3 regions of the Photorhabdus akhurstii genome follow, and region 1 is predicted to be linked to each of the others. Evidence: riboswitches for the same ligand, from Rfam matches in the RefSeq annotation. Region 1 holds a riboswitch; each other region holds the start of a gene.

What was found. Region 1 has a riboswitch for thiamine pyrophosphate ahead of thiC (phosphomethylpyrimidine synthase ThiC). Riboswitches for the same ligand answer to the same signal wherever they lie in the genome.
Region 2: linked by a shared signal. The riboswitch ahead of thiD (bifunctional hydroxymethylpyrimidine kinase/phosphomethylpyrimidine kinase) and the one ahead of thiC (phosphomethylpyrimidine synthase ThiC) in region 1 are both predicted to bind thiamine pyrophosphate.
Region 3: linked by a shared signal. The riboswitch ahead of thiB (thiamine ABC transporter substrate binding subunit) and the one ahead of thiC (phosphomethylpyrimidine synthase ThiC) in region 1 are both predicted to bind thiamine pyrophosphate.

Annotation. Positions count from the first base shown of each region.
Region 1 covers NZ_CP020335.1:515,984-521,538, forward strand. Annotated here, with positions in the region: gene B0X70_RS02235 (thiazole synthase) at 1-423, opposite strand, end outside; gene thiS (sulfur carrier protein ThiS) at 425-625, opposite strand; gene B0X70_RS02245 (HesA/MoeB/ThiF family protein) at 622-1,371, opposite strand; gene thiE (thiamine phosphate synthase) at 1,383-2,033, opposite strand; gene thiC (phosphomethylpyrimidine synthase ThiC) at 2,017-3,954, opposite strand; TPP riboswitch at 4,059-4,184, opposite strand; gene B0X70_RS02260 (Rpn family recombination-promoting nuclease/putative transposase) at 4,913-5,555, shown strand, end outside.
Region 2 covers NZ_CP020335.1:3,250,384-3,255,938, forward strand. Annotated here, with positions in the region: gene tnpA (IS200/IS605 family transposase) at 1-157, opposite strand, end outside; gene fbaB (class I fructose-bisphosphate aldolase) at 744-1,793, shown strand; gene thiD (bifunctional hydroxymethylpyrimidine kinase/phosphomethylpyrimidine kinase) at 1,936-2,736, opposite strand; TPP riboswitch at 2,777-2,869, opposite strand; gene cspE (transcription antiterminator/RNA stability regulator CspE) at 2,984-3,193, opposite strand; gene pagP (lipid IV(A) palmitoyltransferase PagP) at 3,797-4,420, shown strand; gene B0X70_RS14045 (amino acid permease) at 4,488-5,555, opposite strand, start outside.
Region 3 covers NZ_CP020335.1:821,642-827,196, reverse strand. Annotated here, with positions in the region: gene lgt (prolipoprotein diacylglyceryl transferase) at 1-142, opposite strand, end outside; gene ptsP (phosphoenolpyruvate--protein phosphotransferase) at 218-2,464, opposite strand; gene rppH (RNA pyrophosphohydrolase) at 2,474-3,004, opposite strand; TPP riboswitch at 3,118-3,222, shown strand; gene thiB (thiamine ABC transporter substrate binding subunit) at 3,295-4,308, shown strand; gene thiP (thiamine/thiamine pyrophosphate ABC transporter permease ThiP) at 4,284-5,555, shown strand, end outside.

The sequences.
Region 1 (5,555 bases):
TTCCAGACGTTTACACAAAACGGGATCAGCACTGCAATAGGGCAGAACGACAAACCCATCTTTGACCAACATTTCCGCGCCTTTGAGTGTTTCAACCGGGTCAGGCAATAAGTATTTCACATCCGGGTGGATCTCCAGTTTGATCCAGTTGGTTGCCAGTGCTTCACGGGCCAGACGGGCGGCAAACAGAGCCTCTTCTGCGGTTTTGGCCCCAGAAGTATTTGGCAGCAATTTGACGCCAAGTTTTTGCAATGGCGCCAAAATAGCGTCATTACCGCTTTGCAAATCAATGCGTTTCATTGCCATCGTGACAAGCTGACTGCCGGAGGCGGCTATAGCTTGAGTCATTACATTTGCGTTGGCGAATTTGCCTGTACCGGTAAATAGGCGGGAATGAAAAGTCGTATCAGCAATTTTTAACATATCAACCTCCAGCAATAGCCTGAAATAAAAGGATATTGTCTCCATCATTGATCTGATGCGTATTCCACTCTGAACGCGGAATAATGGTTTGATTAATAGCCAGTGCCATTCCCGGTTGTGTTTGTTTAAGTTGTTCTAGCAATTGCTGTATAGCCAGAGGAGCCATAAGCTCCATCGGCTGGTCGTTTACCGTAATTTTCATGCAATATCTCTGCAAATCGGGCATTGTTGCGACGGGTTAAGTTGTAGTGTGCTCCAGCTTTGCTGTTTACCATCAAACAGTCGGAGCTTGCCGCTTAACGGGGAAGGAAGCCCGGTTAACATTTTGATGGCTTCCAATGCCTGTAATGTGCCGATGATACCGACTACCGGACCTAATACACCCGCAGTCCGGCAATTTCGTAGTGGTTCTTCCTGTTCAGGGTAGAGACAGCTATAGCAGCCATGAAGATAAGGGGGTTCAAATACCATAAGTTGGCCGCTAAAACCGACAGCACTGCCGCTAATCAATGGCTTTCGTGTTGCCACACAAGCGGCATTGATAGCGTGGCGGGTTGTCATGTTGTCACAGCAATCGAGAACCAGATCGACTTGCTTCACGATTGTTGTCAGAGATTCCAGGTCCTGTCGTTGATTAAGGACCATTGTTCTTATCAGCGGATTCAATGCATTGAGTTGATTGGCTGCAAGTTCAGCTTTTGCGGCAGGGATCTCTTCGGTGCGGTAAAGTATTTGCCGTTGTAAATTGGAAATGTGCAATTGGTCATCATCAGCGAGATAAATTGTTCCCACACCTGCCCCGGCCAGATAGAGAGAAGCGGGAGCGCCTAGCCCTCCCAGTCCGACAATCAGTACGCGGCTGGATTTCAGTTTTTCCTGCCCTTCCGGGCCGATATCTTCGAGTAACAGTTGTCGGCTGTAACGCATAAATTCTTGATCATTTAACATAAGAACCTCCTCTATCCCTTCAATTCAACGCCTTCAACCAGATGAAGCAGTTGTGCGGTTGCCTGACGCCAATCTTTTGCTTTGGTAATGGCACTAACCAGTGCCACACTGCCGACTCCCGTTGCAATGACATCCGGTACGCGTTCAAGAGAGATGCCTCCGATGGCGACAGTGGGATAGTCTGGCGTGCTTTCTACCTGCCGTTTCAGGGCTGCCAGTCCTTGCGGGGAAGATGGCATCTCTTTGGTCGTGGTTGGGAAAATATGGCCGAGAGCGATATAAGATGGACGCAGGGATTTTGCTCGAGTCAGCTCTTGTTCATCGTGGGTAGAGATTCCTAACCGCAATCCCGCTGTTTGGATGGCGTTCAGATCAGCGATAACTAAATCTTCCTGCCCAAGATGGACACCATAAGCGCCGTGCTTTATTGCCAGTCGCCAGTAGTCGTTGATAAACAAACGAGCGTTGTATTGGCGACTGAGCATAATGGCTTGCTGAATATCTTCTTCCACCTGATCTTCTGGTCGATCTTTAATTCTCAACTGAATTGTGGTGACGCCTGCTTTTAACAAACGGGAAATCCACTCTAGCGAATCCACGACGGGATATAGGCCCAATTTGTATTCAGTTGGGGCAAATGGCGCGTTAGGCAGATTGTTCATGGGATACATCCTCTACGCTGTGATACAACTCGCCACCGTGGGCGCGGAATGCTTCAGACATCTGTTCCATACCTGCGGCGTAATCGCGTACTTCCTGAGAAATCTTCATAGAGCAGAATTTAGGTCCACACATAGAACAGAAATGCGCAATTTTTCCGGACGCTTGTGGCAAAGTTTCATCGTGATAGGCGCGAGCAGTATCGGGATCGAGCGCCAGATTAAATTGATCTTCCCAACGAAATTCAAAACGTGCTTTGGACATCGCGTTATCGCGGATTTGTGCGCCGGGATGACCTTTGGCGAGATCGGCGGCATGAGCAGCGATTTTGTAGGTAATCAGCCCTTGTTTAACATCGTCTTTGTTTGGCAAACCGAGATGCTCTTTTGGCGTCACATAACAGAGCATGGCGCAGCCAAACCAGCCAATCATGGCTGCGCCGATACCGGAAGTAAAATGGTCATAACCCGGTGCAATATCTGTTGTCAGTGGGCCAAGAGTATAGAAAGGGGCTTCGTGACAATGCTCTAATTCTTCCGTTATATTGCGGCGGATCATCTGCATAGGAATATGCCCAGGACCTTCTATCATCACCTGAACATCATATTCCCAGGCAATTTTGGTCAGTTCACCTAATGTGTGCAGTTCTGCAAACTGCGCTTCATCATTAGCATCCTGAATAGAACCGGGGCGCAGACCGTCTCCCAATGATAGGGAAACATCATAAGCGGCGCAGATTTCACAAATTTCATGGAAATGTTGGTAGAGGAAGTTTTCTTGATGATGAGACAGACACCATTTCGCCATAATTGAACCACCGCGGGAGACAATCCCGGTGAGGCGTTTGGCTGTCATCGGTACATAGCGCAGTAATACACCGGCATGAATGGTGAAGTAATCAACTCCTTGTTCCGCTTGTTCCAGCAAGGTATCACGGAACATTTCCCAGGTGAGATTTTCCGCGACGCCATTGACTTTCTCCAGCGCCTGATAAATAGGGACTGTGCCGATAGGTACCGGGCTATTACGTAAGATCCATTCGCGGGTTTCGTGGATATAACGGCCTGTGGAGAGATCCATGACCGTATCTGCGCCCCAGCGAGTAGACCAGATTAACTTTTCTACTTCTTCCTCAATAGAAGAGGTGACGGAAGAATTACCGATATTAGCGTTAACCTTAACCAGAAAATTGCGGCCAATAATCATCGGTTCTGATTCAGGGTGATTAATATTGGCAGGAATAATAGCCCGACCGGCTGCGACTTCCTGACGGACAAATTCTGGTGTGATATTTTCCGGCAACTGAGCGCCAAAACTTTGTCCAGCATGTTGTTGGCGTAGCACATCACCGTGGATACGTTCGCGCCCCATATTTTCCCGCAGTGCGATAAATTCCATTTCCGGTGTGATGATGCCTTTGCGGGCATAGTGCAGTTGAGTAACGCATTTGCCTTCATGGGCTTTTAATGGATGGGGGCGATGATTGAAACGTAAATGATCGAGACCGGCATCCGCCAGGCGTTGCTGAGTAAAATCGGAGCCGAGGGCGGCAACAGGTTCAGTATCTTGGCGTTCATCGATCCACGGTTGGCGTAGCTTGGTTAACCCTACATGTACATCCAGTTTGGCATCAGGATCGCCATAAGCGCCGGAAGTATCATAAACCGGAATGGCTTCATTTTCCTCATACTGAGGCTCTTCTTTGGTTCCGCCAATTAACGTGGGCGATAACTGAATTTCGCGCATTGGAACTTGGATATCGTCACGGGAACCTTGAAGATAAATTCGTCGTGAATTTGGGAACGTCACGCCCTGAATAGAATTAATAAATTCCTGAGCGGCATCGCGTTGAGCTTTACGCGGGCGTGCCGGATTGGGTTTTGGTGAAATATCGGTTGTAGGGATAAAAGTATTATGAGACATAGCAAATTCCTAACTGTGTTATTGGGAAAGTTGCTTGTCTGGAGCTCGCAGGGAGTAATGGTTGATGGCTGGACAGGCCCGTAAAAAATTGGGTGGGCTAACAGCGGTTGATTACTCTTGTTCCCTTCGCGGGTATTAACCCGATCAGGTTCCGCGGATCCCGAATTAACGGTCTCAGCCTGTGTATGCTGCGATAAAACAGCTTACGCTAGGCACTCCGACAAGAAAGCAAACAGTAGTATAGAAGGGATTATGAAAACTACAACCCTTACTGATTGAAAGTATTTACAGTGACCAGGTTAATTTTTTTTAGCTATGTTGCTGATTGTTTTGTGATCGATTTGTCATGTTTATTAATTTTTTAACTACAACTTGTTAAGGAAATAAGGCATGAAAAACTTTGATTCATCTAAAGTGGTTAAAGTTAAATTACCATTGTCGGGTTGGGTTGTTTCATGAAGATGGTGGACCAATGTTCGATATATTTCATGCCTATTTTGTACCTAACTGTATTTGTCAAATTTTATATAAAATGTCTAATATATATTTCGATATTTATGAGGAAGAAATTAGATTACGGTTTAATACTGCATTGAAAAAATTTTTGGATACAAAAGAGATAATAGATCATCTGGCGGGAATTCAGTCCAATTTTTTCGATCTGAACATCCAAGATTAACGGACATATAAGTAATCGATATTTTGATGAGGGAGGTTATTATGCGAATGCAAGTTAAAAATTCATTTAAATGAATGGATTTCATAAAGTAGTTGTTGTAAATATAATATTTGATCGTTTTTTATTTTCTGATATTTTATTCTTTAGGCTCTTCTATTAATGCATTCGATAAAGATTTGCCTGAGGAAATCTGAGACAATGTTTTTTGTAACTTGGTAGAAATACTATACCTTGACAATGAGTGGTAATGACTAACTGATAAAGACAGAGAAACAGATTGTGGCAAAGAAAGAAAAACAGCCTCACCATGATTCGTTATTCAAGCATTTTTTAACGCAGCCTGAAACGGCCAAAGAGTTTTTATCCCTTTATCTGCCCGAAGAGGTTCAGTTGTTGTGTGATTTAGCCACATTGAAACTGGAGTCCGGCAGTTTTGTGGATCGGCATTTACGTCAACTGCACAGTGATGTGCTGTACTCGGTTGAAACGGTCCGGGGACAGGGCTATATCTATTGTCTGATTGAGCATCAGTCCACCCCTGACCCGCTGATGGCCTGGCGGCTGATGCATTATGCCATGTCAGCTATGGCGGCTCACCTGAAAAAAGGCCATGCTGAACTCCCTTTGGTGGCGCCGCTGCTGTTTTATCATGGGGAGGTTCGGCCATATCCTTACTCAAACCGGTGGCTGGATTGTTTTACGCTCCCTGAACAGGCTGCCCGTTTATACCATCAGGCGTTTCCGTTGGTGGACGTCAGTGCGCTCAGCGATGAAGAGATCCTGACGCATAAAGGCGTTGCCCTGATGGAACTGGTGCAAAAACACATCCGCTGCCGGGATATGCAGGAATGGCTCCTCCAATTGGTGGAACTCTTGAATGCAGGGTATAATACAACCGAACAGCGCAATGTGGTGTTACGCT
Region 2 (5,555 bases), 2.7 Mb from region 1:
TTAATATCCTGATTTCAAATGCTTCACATGTCTGACGAACTAACTCGCGCACCCGTATTGCTACTTCACCTATCAGCACTTTGTGCCTGTATTTCGTTACCCACACAAAATGGTATTCAATCTGAAATACTGTGTGACTACCGTATCTGTAATCCATGTTGCACCTCCCATGCAACACAGTATCTCAGCTAAAGCTGACCGACTAAAGTCGGTGGTTTTAACCTTTCATATGGAAGAATAAATAAAATATAAATTATCCCCCCCGAAACTTTATAGAAACAATAATATATATCCAATCTATAATGAAAACATTTCATTGTTGAATAATAAAAGCAAAGGAAATATTAACAATATCAACAAAGACGATCAGTTTAACTATATTGATATTGCAATTTATCAAAACCCAATCAATATCAATGTCATAAATACAATGAATAATTTATTCTTTATCAGTATTAAATCTCATACATCTCTTTATCTTATCCAAGAAAATTGTCTGCTAGCAAGCAATAAGAATTACAAAAATATATAACCCAACACATAAAGAGCTTACGCTTTCGCCCCTATATCCCCTAAAGAATGGTCATGTCACTCTTGCGCTAAATAGCCACTTTCCAAGTAATAAAATTCTCTTTATCCCCCCCACCTGAAGCGATCCACTACCACTTCCCTCCCAATACAACTTGTTATCCTAAAAAGGATAAATGACAATCAATGATATCTTTTCATAACTGGAGTAAAACATGACTGATATCGCTAAGTTGTTAGGCAAAGATGCGGACAGTTTATTGCAACATCGTTGTAATACCATCCCAAGTGAAAATCTCTATCTGCCAGGCTCCGATTTTGTTGACCGAGTAATGATCGACAATAACCGACCCAATACAGTTTTGCGTTCCATGCAAACATTGTTAAATCATGGTCGTCTTGGAGGCACTGGTTATTTATCTATTTTGCCGGTGGACCAAGGAGTAGAACATTCTGCTGCCGCTTCTTTTGCAGCGAATCCTCTCTATTTCGATCCCAAAAATATCGTTGAACTGGCTATCGAAGCCGGCTGTAACTGTGTTGCCTCTACTTATGGCGTGTTATCCTCTGTTTCTCGTCGTTATGCTCATAAGATCCCATTTTTGGTTAAACTGAACCACAATGAAGCACTGAGCTATCCCGCCCAATATGATCAAACTTTATATGCCAGTGTTGAACAAGCATTTGAGATGGGTGCTGTTGCCGTTGGCGCAACGATTTACTTTGGCTCTATTGAATCACGGCGTCAAATTGAGGAAATTTCAGCCGCCTTTAAACGGGCGCATGAATTGGGCATGGTAACGGTATTGTGGGCCTACCTGCGTAATTCTACCTTCAAAAAAGAGGGGATAGATTATCACTCCAGTGCGGACCTAACAGGTCAGGCTAACCATTTGGCCGTCACTATCGGTGCCGATATCGTTAAACAGAAAATGGCCGAAAATAATGGCGGCTATACTGCAATTGGTTTTGGTCATACCGATAAACGTGTTTACACTAATTTGACTAGCGACCATCCTATCGATCTGGTCCGTTATCAGATAGCTAACTGCTACATGGGGCGCGCCGGTATGATTAACTCAGGTGGTGCATCCGGTAATAGTGATTTGAGTGACTCCGTTCGTACCGCCGTCATTAATAAACGCGCAGGCGGTATGGGGCTAATCCTCGGTCGTAAAGCGTTCAAAAAATCCATGAAAGAGGGTATTGAACTGATTAATGCGGTTCAAGATGTCTATCTGGATAAGCAAGTGACTATCGCGTAAATCAAGCTTGTCGCCGGTGATAATGAGTAGATAGTAGGTCGCTGCCAATGTTGAGTTATACTGCTCTCACAGTATAAATACCTTACTCTTCTTATTCATTATCACTTTCTCACCTAATCCCGAAAACGCCAATCAGTTATTCTCACCACCACTGATGAAAATGGTGCACAGGCCCAATGCCTTTTCCTACCTCTAACGAGTCCGCCTGTTCTAATGCCGCCTGGAGGTATGATTTGGCAACAGGCAGGGTTGTCTGCCAATTCGAGTAACGTGGACGCAAAGCAGCCAGCGCAGCAGAGAGCGTACACCCTGTACCATGTGTATGGCGCGTATTGATTCTGGGCGCAGTAAAACGCCATTCACCCTCAACAGTAAACAGCCAATCAGGGCTTTCATGCTCTGTAAGGTGCCCGCCTTTCAGTAAAACGGCTTCGCATCCTAGCGATAATAATTCACGCCCCTGTTTTTGCATGTCCGTTTCGGTTTTTGCTACAGAGCACTTTAATATCGCTGCGGCTTCCGGCAAATTTGGGGTAATCAACGAAACCTTCGGTAATAATCGTTCAACAACCTCGGAAACCGCTTCCGGCGCCAGCAACGGATCGCCACTTTTCGCAATCATTACCGTATCCAATACAACATAAGGAACGGAATAACGACTTATTGCATCAGCAACAACGACAACGTTGGCTGCATTAGATAACATGCCTATCTTAGCGCTATCAATTCTGATATCTGACAGCACAGATTCAAGCTGTGCCGCAACAAAAGTAGGATCGATATCATAAATGGATTGCACACCACAGGTATTTTGCGCAACAAGCGCTGTCATTACTGTTGTGCCATAAGCACCAAGTGCAGAGAAAGTTTTTAGGTCAGCTTGAATGCCGGCACCGCCGCTAGGATCAGTACCGGCAATTGTCAGTAAATTGATTCTCATCATAAGCACCTCTTCCAACCAGCAAAAGAAAAGCAAGTATCAGGAAAAGACACCATGACTTCCCTACGCTGGCATTATCCAGATCAGGTATTACGGGTTCATCTCAGCTCAATAAAGAGCGCCCCGAGCCAAAACAAAAACACCCTATCAGATAACCAACAGGGTGATATCGGTATGTCATTGTTGCCAGTAAAAAACCAATCAGACAACAAATTTACTTCGTCAATCCAAAATGATCGACAAAAAGAAGTTATGCTGTAGTGACGTTTGCCGCAGAAGGACCTTTCTGACCGTCCTGAATTTCAAACTCAACTTTTTGGCCTTCCGCCAGAGTTTTAAAACCCTCGCTCTGAATAGCGCTAAAATGTACAAACACATCTTTGCTACCATCAGCAGGAGTAATAAAGCCAAAACCTTTTGATTCGTTGAACCACTTTACAGTACCAGTGATTTTTGCCATTTTAAGAATTTCCTTTGGATCACTTAATTCTAATTCGCCGTTTCGGCGCAACATAAAAACTAGAGCAAGTTGCTGCTATTAACAGAACTGTATAACAGAACCGTACCTCGTTTACCCGAACGATTTATCACATATTCTTAATATGATGGCAAGCCATTTTTTATCAGCTATGGAGCTAACGCACATATTTAAAATTCTTAACAACAATTATTGTTTAACATAACTGCAAAAATTTGAAAATCCAAGGTTATCCTAATTAGCTTACAGTTTATCCATTCAACAAAACCCCAGATAACATAAAAAATTCTAATTTATTTTGCCTATCTTATTATTAGATTTTTTATATCTATTAGTATGTTCACAGAGGCCAATCTCTACTGTTTGGGTGAAAGAAAAAATCAACACACTCCCAATATTAGTCGACTAAAATATCAGTATTAAATATACCCAGTTAATACCTATCACATCTTAATATTAATTTTTCGTTTAACTTTTATTGAAAATAGCAAGAGTAGAATTCCTGAATTTAGATGTTTGTCATATTTTACGTGATGCGCAGGATCTTCCCAATTTATGTCGTCGGGAAATTTGGAGCAATAAATAATGAAGTTTGATTTAACCACAGCCTGTACCCTATCAGCCACTCTTTTAGTCTCATCTGGGACAGTGTTGGCAGCAACAGCAAATACTGCTAATAAATCATTAGCAACGACTCAATCACACACACCGCTCGGTTATAGCAACAATTCAGGTAGTTTATGGGAAAAATTCAACAATAATGTCGCTCTCACCTGGAATGCACCCGACAATGAACTTTATCTGCCGGTAATTACTTGGCATAACAGGCATACCTACGATAAAGAGAAAATCGATAGATATAATGAGCGGCCCTGGGGTTTCGGCTATGGTAAATATCGTTACGACCAAGACAATGATTGGCATTCCCTTTATGCAATGGCTTTTATGGATTCTCATAACCGTTTGGAACCCATCGTTGGCTATGGATTTCAGAAAATGTGGATACCCGGTGATTTAGATGGTTTCCGAATGGGAATCGGTTTCACTTTAAGCGTTACAGCTCGTCATGATTATTATTATGTCCCTATTCCACTGCCACTACCGTTATTCTCCATAGAATATGATCGGTTATCGCTGCAAGGGACATATATTCCCGGCACATATAATAACGGTAACGTCCTCTTCGCTTGGTTACGTTGGCAATGGTAACTGGATAAAAAATACCAGGCTGTGTAATATCAGCCTGGTATCTTCATAGAGATAATCCAAATATATGTTATCCCTGCTCCTGTGCTCTCATTTTATCACGGCGGGAACGAGACATTAAAAACCCAATCCATAACACACCCACCCAGAATGGCATCAGAATGACTGAAATACGGATGCTGTCCATCATCAAAATAATGACGAGTATAAAGGCAAGGAAAGCCAGACACAGATAATTACCGAATGGATACCAGAATGCCTTAAATGATGGCTCTATTCCCTGTTTAACTTTTTCCGCCCGGAATTTTAAATGCGCCGTACAGATCATGACCCAATTAATCACTAACGTTGTTACCACCAACGCCATCAATAATTCAAATGCTTTGCCCGGCATTACATAATTAATCAATACACCAACGGACGTTGCCAAAGCAGACACGACAATGGCTCTGATAGGAACACCACTCTCATTAACTTTTGTCAGCATCCCAGGAGCATTGCCTTGTTTTGCTAAACCGTACAGCATCCGGCTGTTACAATACACACCGCTGTTATAAACGGACAATGCGGCAGTTAGGACAACAATATTCAGAACGTTAGCCACCCAGAAACTATCCAGGTTGTGAAAAATCATAACAAATGGGCTTTCACCTTCAACGACATTGCCCCACGGATAAAGCGACAATAACACGGTCAGAGAACCAATATAGAAAATCAATATTCTGTATACTACCTGATTGGTGGCCTTAGGAATGCTGATACGTGGATTTTCCGCTTCTGCTGCGGTAATACCTACCAGTTCCAATCCACCAAAAGAGAACATGATCACAGCCATTGCCATGATTAGGCTGGTGATGCCATTAGGCATAAAGCCGCCATGTTGCCAAAGGTTAGTAATACTGGCCTGAGGTCCGCCATTTCCGCTAACTAACAAGTAAGCGCCAAATACAATCATACAGATAATGGCGGTCACTTTAATGATGGAAAACCAAAATTCTGTTTCACCATATAATCGGACATTAATTAAATTTACTGTATTGATTAAGACAAAGAAGACGGTTGCAGAAACCCAGGTTGGAATATCAGGCCACCAGTAGTGGATATACATTCCCACAGCCGTTAATTCAGCCATGCCAAC
Region 3 (5,555 bases), 310 kb from region 1:
GTTTCGCTGCTCTGCGTGTCGCTAGCCACATGGCGAATACAAACCCAACCAAGTACATGAAACCATACCAATGGAGGGCTATTGGACCTATTGAAAAAATAACCGGGTCAATATTAGGAAATGCCAGGTAGCTGTTACTCATCTTTCCCCACTTAATATTTAGCGTTAATGCCCTAAGGCAAGTGATTGAGAATCATAGCACAGGCGGTTAAACGGATTAAATGCTACCTCTGACCAAACCGCCAACCCCATGCTGCTCCATAAATGTTGCTGATAGCTCCTTTACTCTTAGGCTGGTTTCAGCTTGTAATATTTCGGCCATTAATTTTTCAACCTGAGCCATCTCCAGATGACGCAATAAATACTTAATTCTTGGCACACTACAACCACTCATACTCAGGCTACGATAGCCAAGACCAATCAATAATAACGCACCCATCGGGGTTCCTGCCATTTCACCACAAATACTGATCGTAAGACCTACTCGTTGGCTATTTTCAAATACCAGTTTTAATGCCCGAATCACCGCCGGATGCAAACAATCATAAAGAGAGGCGACGTAGGTGTTATTCCGATCCACCGCCAATAGATACTGCGTTAGGTCATTGGTGCCAATAGACACAAAATCAACTCTGTTTTTGAGTTGTGGCAACAGAAAAATCATCGAAGGAACCTCAATCATTACACCAAGTTGAGGCATAGGTATTTGACACGCCAGAATTTGCTCGACTTCCTCTTTCGCCCTGTCTACTAATCGCTTAGCTTCATCAATTTCTTCTACATTCGTCACCATTGGCAACAGGATTTTCAGATTGCCCGTGTCAGCATTAGCTCTGAGCATTGCCCTAAGCTGAATAAGAAAAATCTCCGGTTGATCCAACGTCACCCGTATACCACGCCATCCCAAACAAGGGTTATCTTCGCTAATCGGCATATAAGGCAGTTGTTTATCCGCACCGATATCAAGTGTACGTAATACCACCGGTTTATCGGGAAATAATTGCAACATTTCCTGATAACGCGCTTTTTGTTCATCTTCTGACGGGAAACCACTGTGCAACATAAAGGGTATTTCGGTGCGATAGAGTCCAACACCATCAATACTGCTACTGATTTGTAACTCATATTTCAGGCTTAAACCTGCATTAAGCTGAACCAGAATGCGTTCACCACTTTTGAGCCGCGCTTCCTGATCAACATCCCCCTCAGCCAGTTTGCTCAGTGCTTTTTCTTCCTCAATAATCTGTTTATATTCCTGCGAAATCAGTGGTTCAGGTTCAATAAAAACTTCTCCACGGAAACCATCAAGAATCAGCATACGATTGTGCAGGAGTTCCGGCTGGATATCTGCCCCCATAATGGCCGGGATACCCATTGCACGTACCAATATGGCAGAGTGTGAATGGGTAGCGCCATCACGAACAATAACTCCTGCTAATCTTTCTTGCGGCACTTCTGCCAATAGGTTGGCACTCAGTTCATCTGCAACCAGAATAAACCATTCAGGCCATTGATGGCTGGCAGTCAGTGAATCATCAAGATGAAATAGTAATCGCTGCCCAAGCGCCCGTAGATCTGATGCCCTTTCCCGCATATAAGCATCCTGCAAGCTGGCAAATTGTTCTGCGTATTTCTCAATAACTTGTTTAACCGCCCATTGCGCAACAGATCCCTGTTCAACACAGGAGAACAGATCTTGTTTCAACTGAGGGTCATTCAAAAGGTAGGAATAAAGATTAAAAATTGCAGCACTCTCTTTTTGAGAACCCGCGGTAAAACGTTTACTGAGCCGACGACATTCTGCTGTTGCATCTTCAAGTGCCTGAATCAAACGAGAACGTTCTGCTGCATGATCAAGGGTTGAAGCTTCAAAAATTTGGTCAAGTGAGGGTTGGGAACAATCTTGCCATCCCTGAGCCATCACGATGCCATTGGAAATTGCCAGCGCTTTAATTCTGGTTTGCCGATACTGACCAAACAATCCCTTAGTCTGAGCTTGAACAAGGATCACCGCCAGTTGTGTCGCAAGAGTCACCATAAAGGACTCTTCGGTTTCATTAAACAGGCGTTGTTCCTGCTGCTGAACGACTAAAACACCTTGCAACTGGCGGCGATAGACCACCGGAACGCCCAAAAACGCGCGGAAGCTATCCTCTTTCACTTGAGGCAAATATTTGAAACTTGGATGGCTGCGAATATCAGCCAGATTAATCAGTTCAGACAATTGACCAACTTGTCCGACGACTCCCTCACCAAAAGCCAAACTGACAGCCCTTCCCCGGGGTTTCCTCAACCCTCGGGTTGCCATCAGGTAATAACACCGCCGTTGATGATCAGCAAGATAGATAGAACAGACATCCGTGTTCATCGCCAGACAGGTCTCGTTCACCAATAGCTCAAGCGCTTCGGCCAGATTGGTTGCCATAGCAACTTTTTCAACAATTTCCCGTAAGCGCATGAGCATAGAACTCACCTAACTTCTTTTGCGACGATAAGAATACGAAGAACGTGGCAGAGATGAGCTTTCCTGCATTGGCATGACAACCGAAGAAAACTCTTTCATCACGCGCCGATAAACATCACGCTTAAAAGAGACAACCTGCCGGACAGGATACCAATAGCTGACCCAACGCCAACCATCGAACTCCGGGGTATTACTGTGTTGCACATTAATATCTTCTTCATTACAGAGCAGTTGTAATAAAAACCACCGCTGTTTTTGACCGATACAGACAGGTCGAGTATCCCAACGCACCAAACGCTTGGGTAATTTGTAACGCAACCAATTACGAGTAGAAGCCAGAACGCGTACATCTTTCCGACCTAAACCCACTTCTTCATACAGTTCCCGGTACATAGCCTGTTCTGGTGATTCCCCCGGATTAATGCCCCCTTGAGGAAATTGCCAGGAATGCTGCCCATAACGCCGCGCCCACAAAACCTGGCCTTGCCGATTACAAATTACAATTCCTACATTCGGGCGGTAGCCATCATCATCGATCACCAGACTACCTCGATAAACTAAATTTGAAAGATGACTAATTGTTTCACACTACCCTCAAGTGGTAAACCTCTATCATTGGACTTTGCAGTCGCTAGCTAAATCTCTACAATAGCGCCATCTCAACGGGGTGCTGGCTGTTTAAAACAGCCTTGCTGAGAGTAAACCCGCCGAACCTGATCCGGCTAATACCGGCGTAGGGATTTGAGCTGCTAACTATTTCACAAACGTTATTTTGCCGTTTAGCGCTTCCTCAAATCCTTTGCCAATCCTCTTAATGTAAGGAGAGCAAAGTGTTTAAGACGTTATTTTCCAAATTAATCGTACTGACGGCCCTATCAGCCCCTATGTTGCTATTGAGTCAGGTTGTACAGGCTAAGCCGGTATTAACGGTCTATACCTATGACTCTTTTGCCGCAGAATGGGGTCCCGGACCCGCAATTAAAAAAGCCTTTGAAGCTGAATGTGACTGTGAACTGAAACTGGTTGCTCTGGAAGATGGTGTTTCTTTGCTCAATCGCCTAAGAATGGAAGGAAAGCGTACTGCTGCCGATATTATTCTTGGGTTGGATAACAACTTGATTCAAGCAGCTCAACAAACGGGGCTGTTCACTGAAAGTCAAGTGGATATCAGCAAGCTGGCGCTGCCGGTGTCATGGCATAACCAGATATTTATTCCTTATGACTATGGCTATTTTGCTTTCATTTACAACAAAAAGAGTTTGCCAAATCCGCCAAAAAGCATGGATGAGCTAATCAACAGCCACAATAATTGGAAAGTGATCTATCAAGATCCTCGCACCAGCACACCGGGGCAAGGTTTGCTGCTATGGATGCAGAAAATTTATGGTGATGATGCCCCACAAGCCTGGAAAAAACTGGCAAAGAAAACACTAACTGTTACCAAAGGCTGGAGTGAAGCTTACGGTCTGTTCCTGAAAGGAGAAGGCGATCTGGTACTAAGCTATACCTCTTCACCGGGCTACCACCTCTTATCTGAGAAGACAGACGATTATGCTGCCGCTACCTTTAATGAAGGTCATTACCTGCAAATCGAAGTGGCCGCACAACTGGCCTCCAGTAAGCAACCAGAGCTTGCCCAGAAATTTATGCAGTTTATGCTGACCCCAGCTTTCCAACAGGAAATTCCAACCACTAACTGGATGTATCCGGTCATTGATATCCCACTTCCAGAAGTGTATTCACAGCTTTCAATACCTGAAAAATCGCTGCAATATCCCGCAGAAGAAGTCGCAAAATACCGTAACCAATGGATTCGTACATGGCAAAGCGCTGTCAGCCGATGATTGCTCGATGTCTGTTACCGGGGGCCATTGCCTCCGGTCTTTTACTATTGGTCGCCTTACTAGCGTTCGGTGCACTTTGGTTTAATGCACCTGAACGTAATTGGTCTTTACTGGCGGAAGATAGCTATCTGTGGCATGTGGTGGGTTTTACATTCTGGCAGGCTTTTTTATCGGCGCTGTTTTCTGTTATCCCGGCTATTTTTCTTTCCAGAGCCCTCTATCGCCGTCATTTTCCAGGCCGAAATCTATTTCTCCGCCTATGTGCTATGACGCTGGTTTTGCCTGTATTGGTCGCTCTATTCGGCATTCTGACGGTCTATGGCAGAGCCGGCTGGCTGGCTCAGTTCTGTGAATGGATCAGCATCGATTACCATTTCACCCCTTATGGTCTACCAGGAATTTTGCTGGCACATATCTTCTTTAATATGCCACTAGCGACACGGCTTTTACTGCAATCACTGGAAAACATCGCGGTGGAACAACGGCAATTAGCGGCTCAGCTAGGTATGAATGAATGGCAACATTTCCGTTTTGTTGAATGGCCTTATCTACGCCGCCAAATCCTGCCCACTGGCGCACTGATTTTTATGCTCTGTTTCGCCAGTTTTGCTACCGTGCTGGCGTTAGGTGGCGGACCTGCTGCAACAACTGTCGAACTGGCAATCTATCAGGCGTTAAGCTATGACTACGATCTCAACCGCGCCGCATTACTGGCGTTGATTCAGATCACCTGCTGCCTTGGCCTTGTGCTCCTCAGCCAGAAGCTTAACAGTGCTCTATCTGTCGGCTACAGCAACCAACAGCAATGGCGTAATCCACAGGACACTTTGTTGAGAAAAATCTGCGACAGCCTGTTAATTATCGCAGCATTATTACTGCTCGTGCCGCCATTATTGGCGGTTATCTTGGATGGCCTGAACAGCGGGTTGCTTAACGTATTGCGCCAGCCTGCATTGTGGCAGGCATTTATCACCTCAGTGGTGATTGCTTTAGGCGCGGGGTTATTATGTGTTTTATTCACTATGATGCTGCTGTGGAGCAGCCGTGAGTTGTACCTGCGTCATTCCCCCCATTGGGGACAAGCAATGGAAATGAGTGGTTTGTTGATCCTTTCTATGCCGGGCATTGTATTGGCAACAGGATTCTTTCTGTTGCTCAACGATACCGTCGGCCTGCCCCGTTCACCCTATGGTCTGGTAATTTTAACCAACGCACTAATGGCAATTCCCTATGCGCTGAAAGTTCTG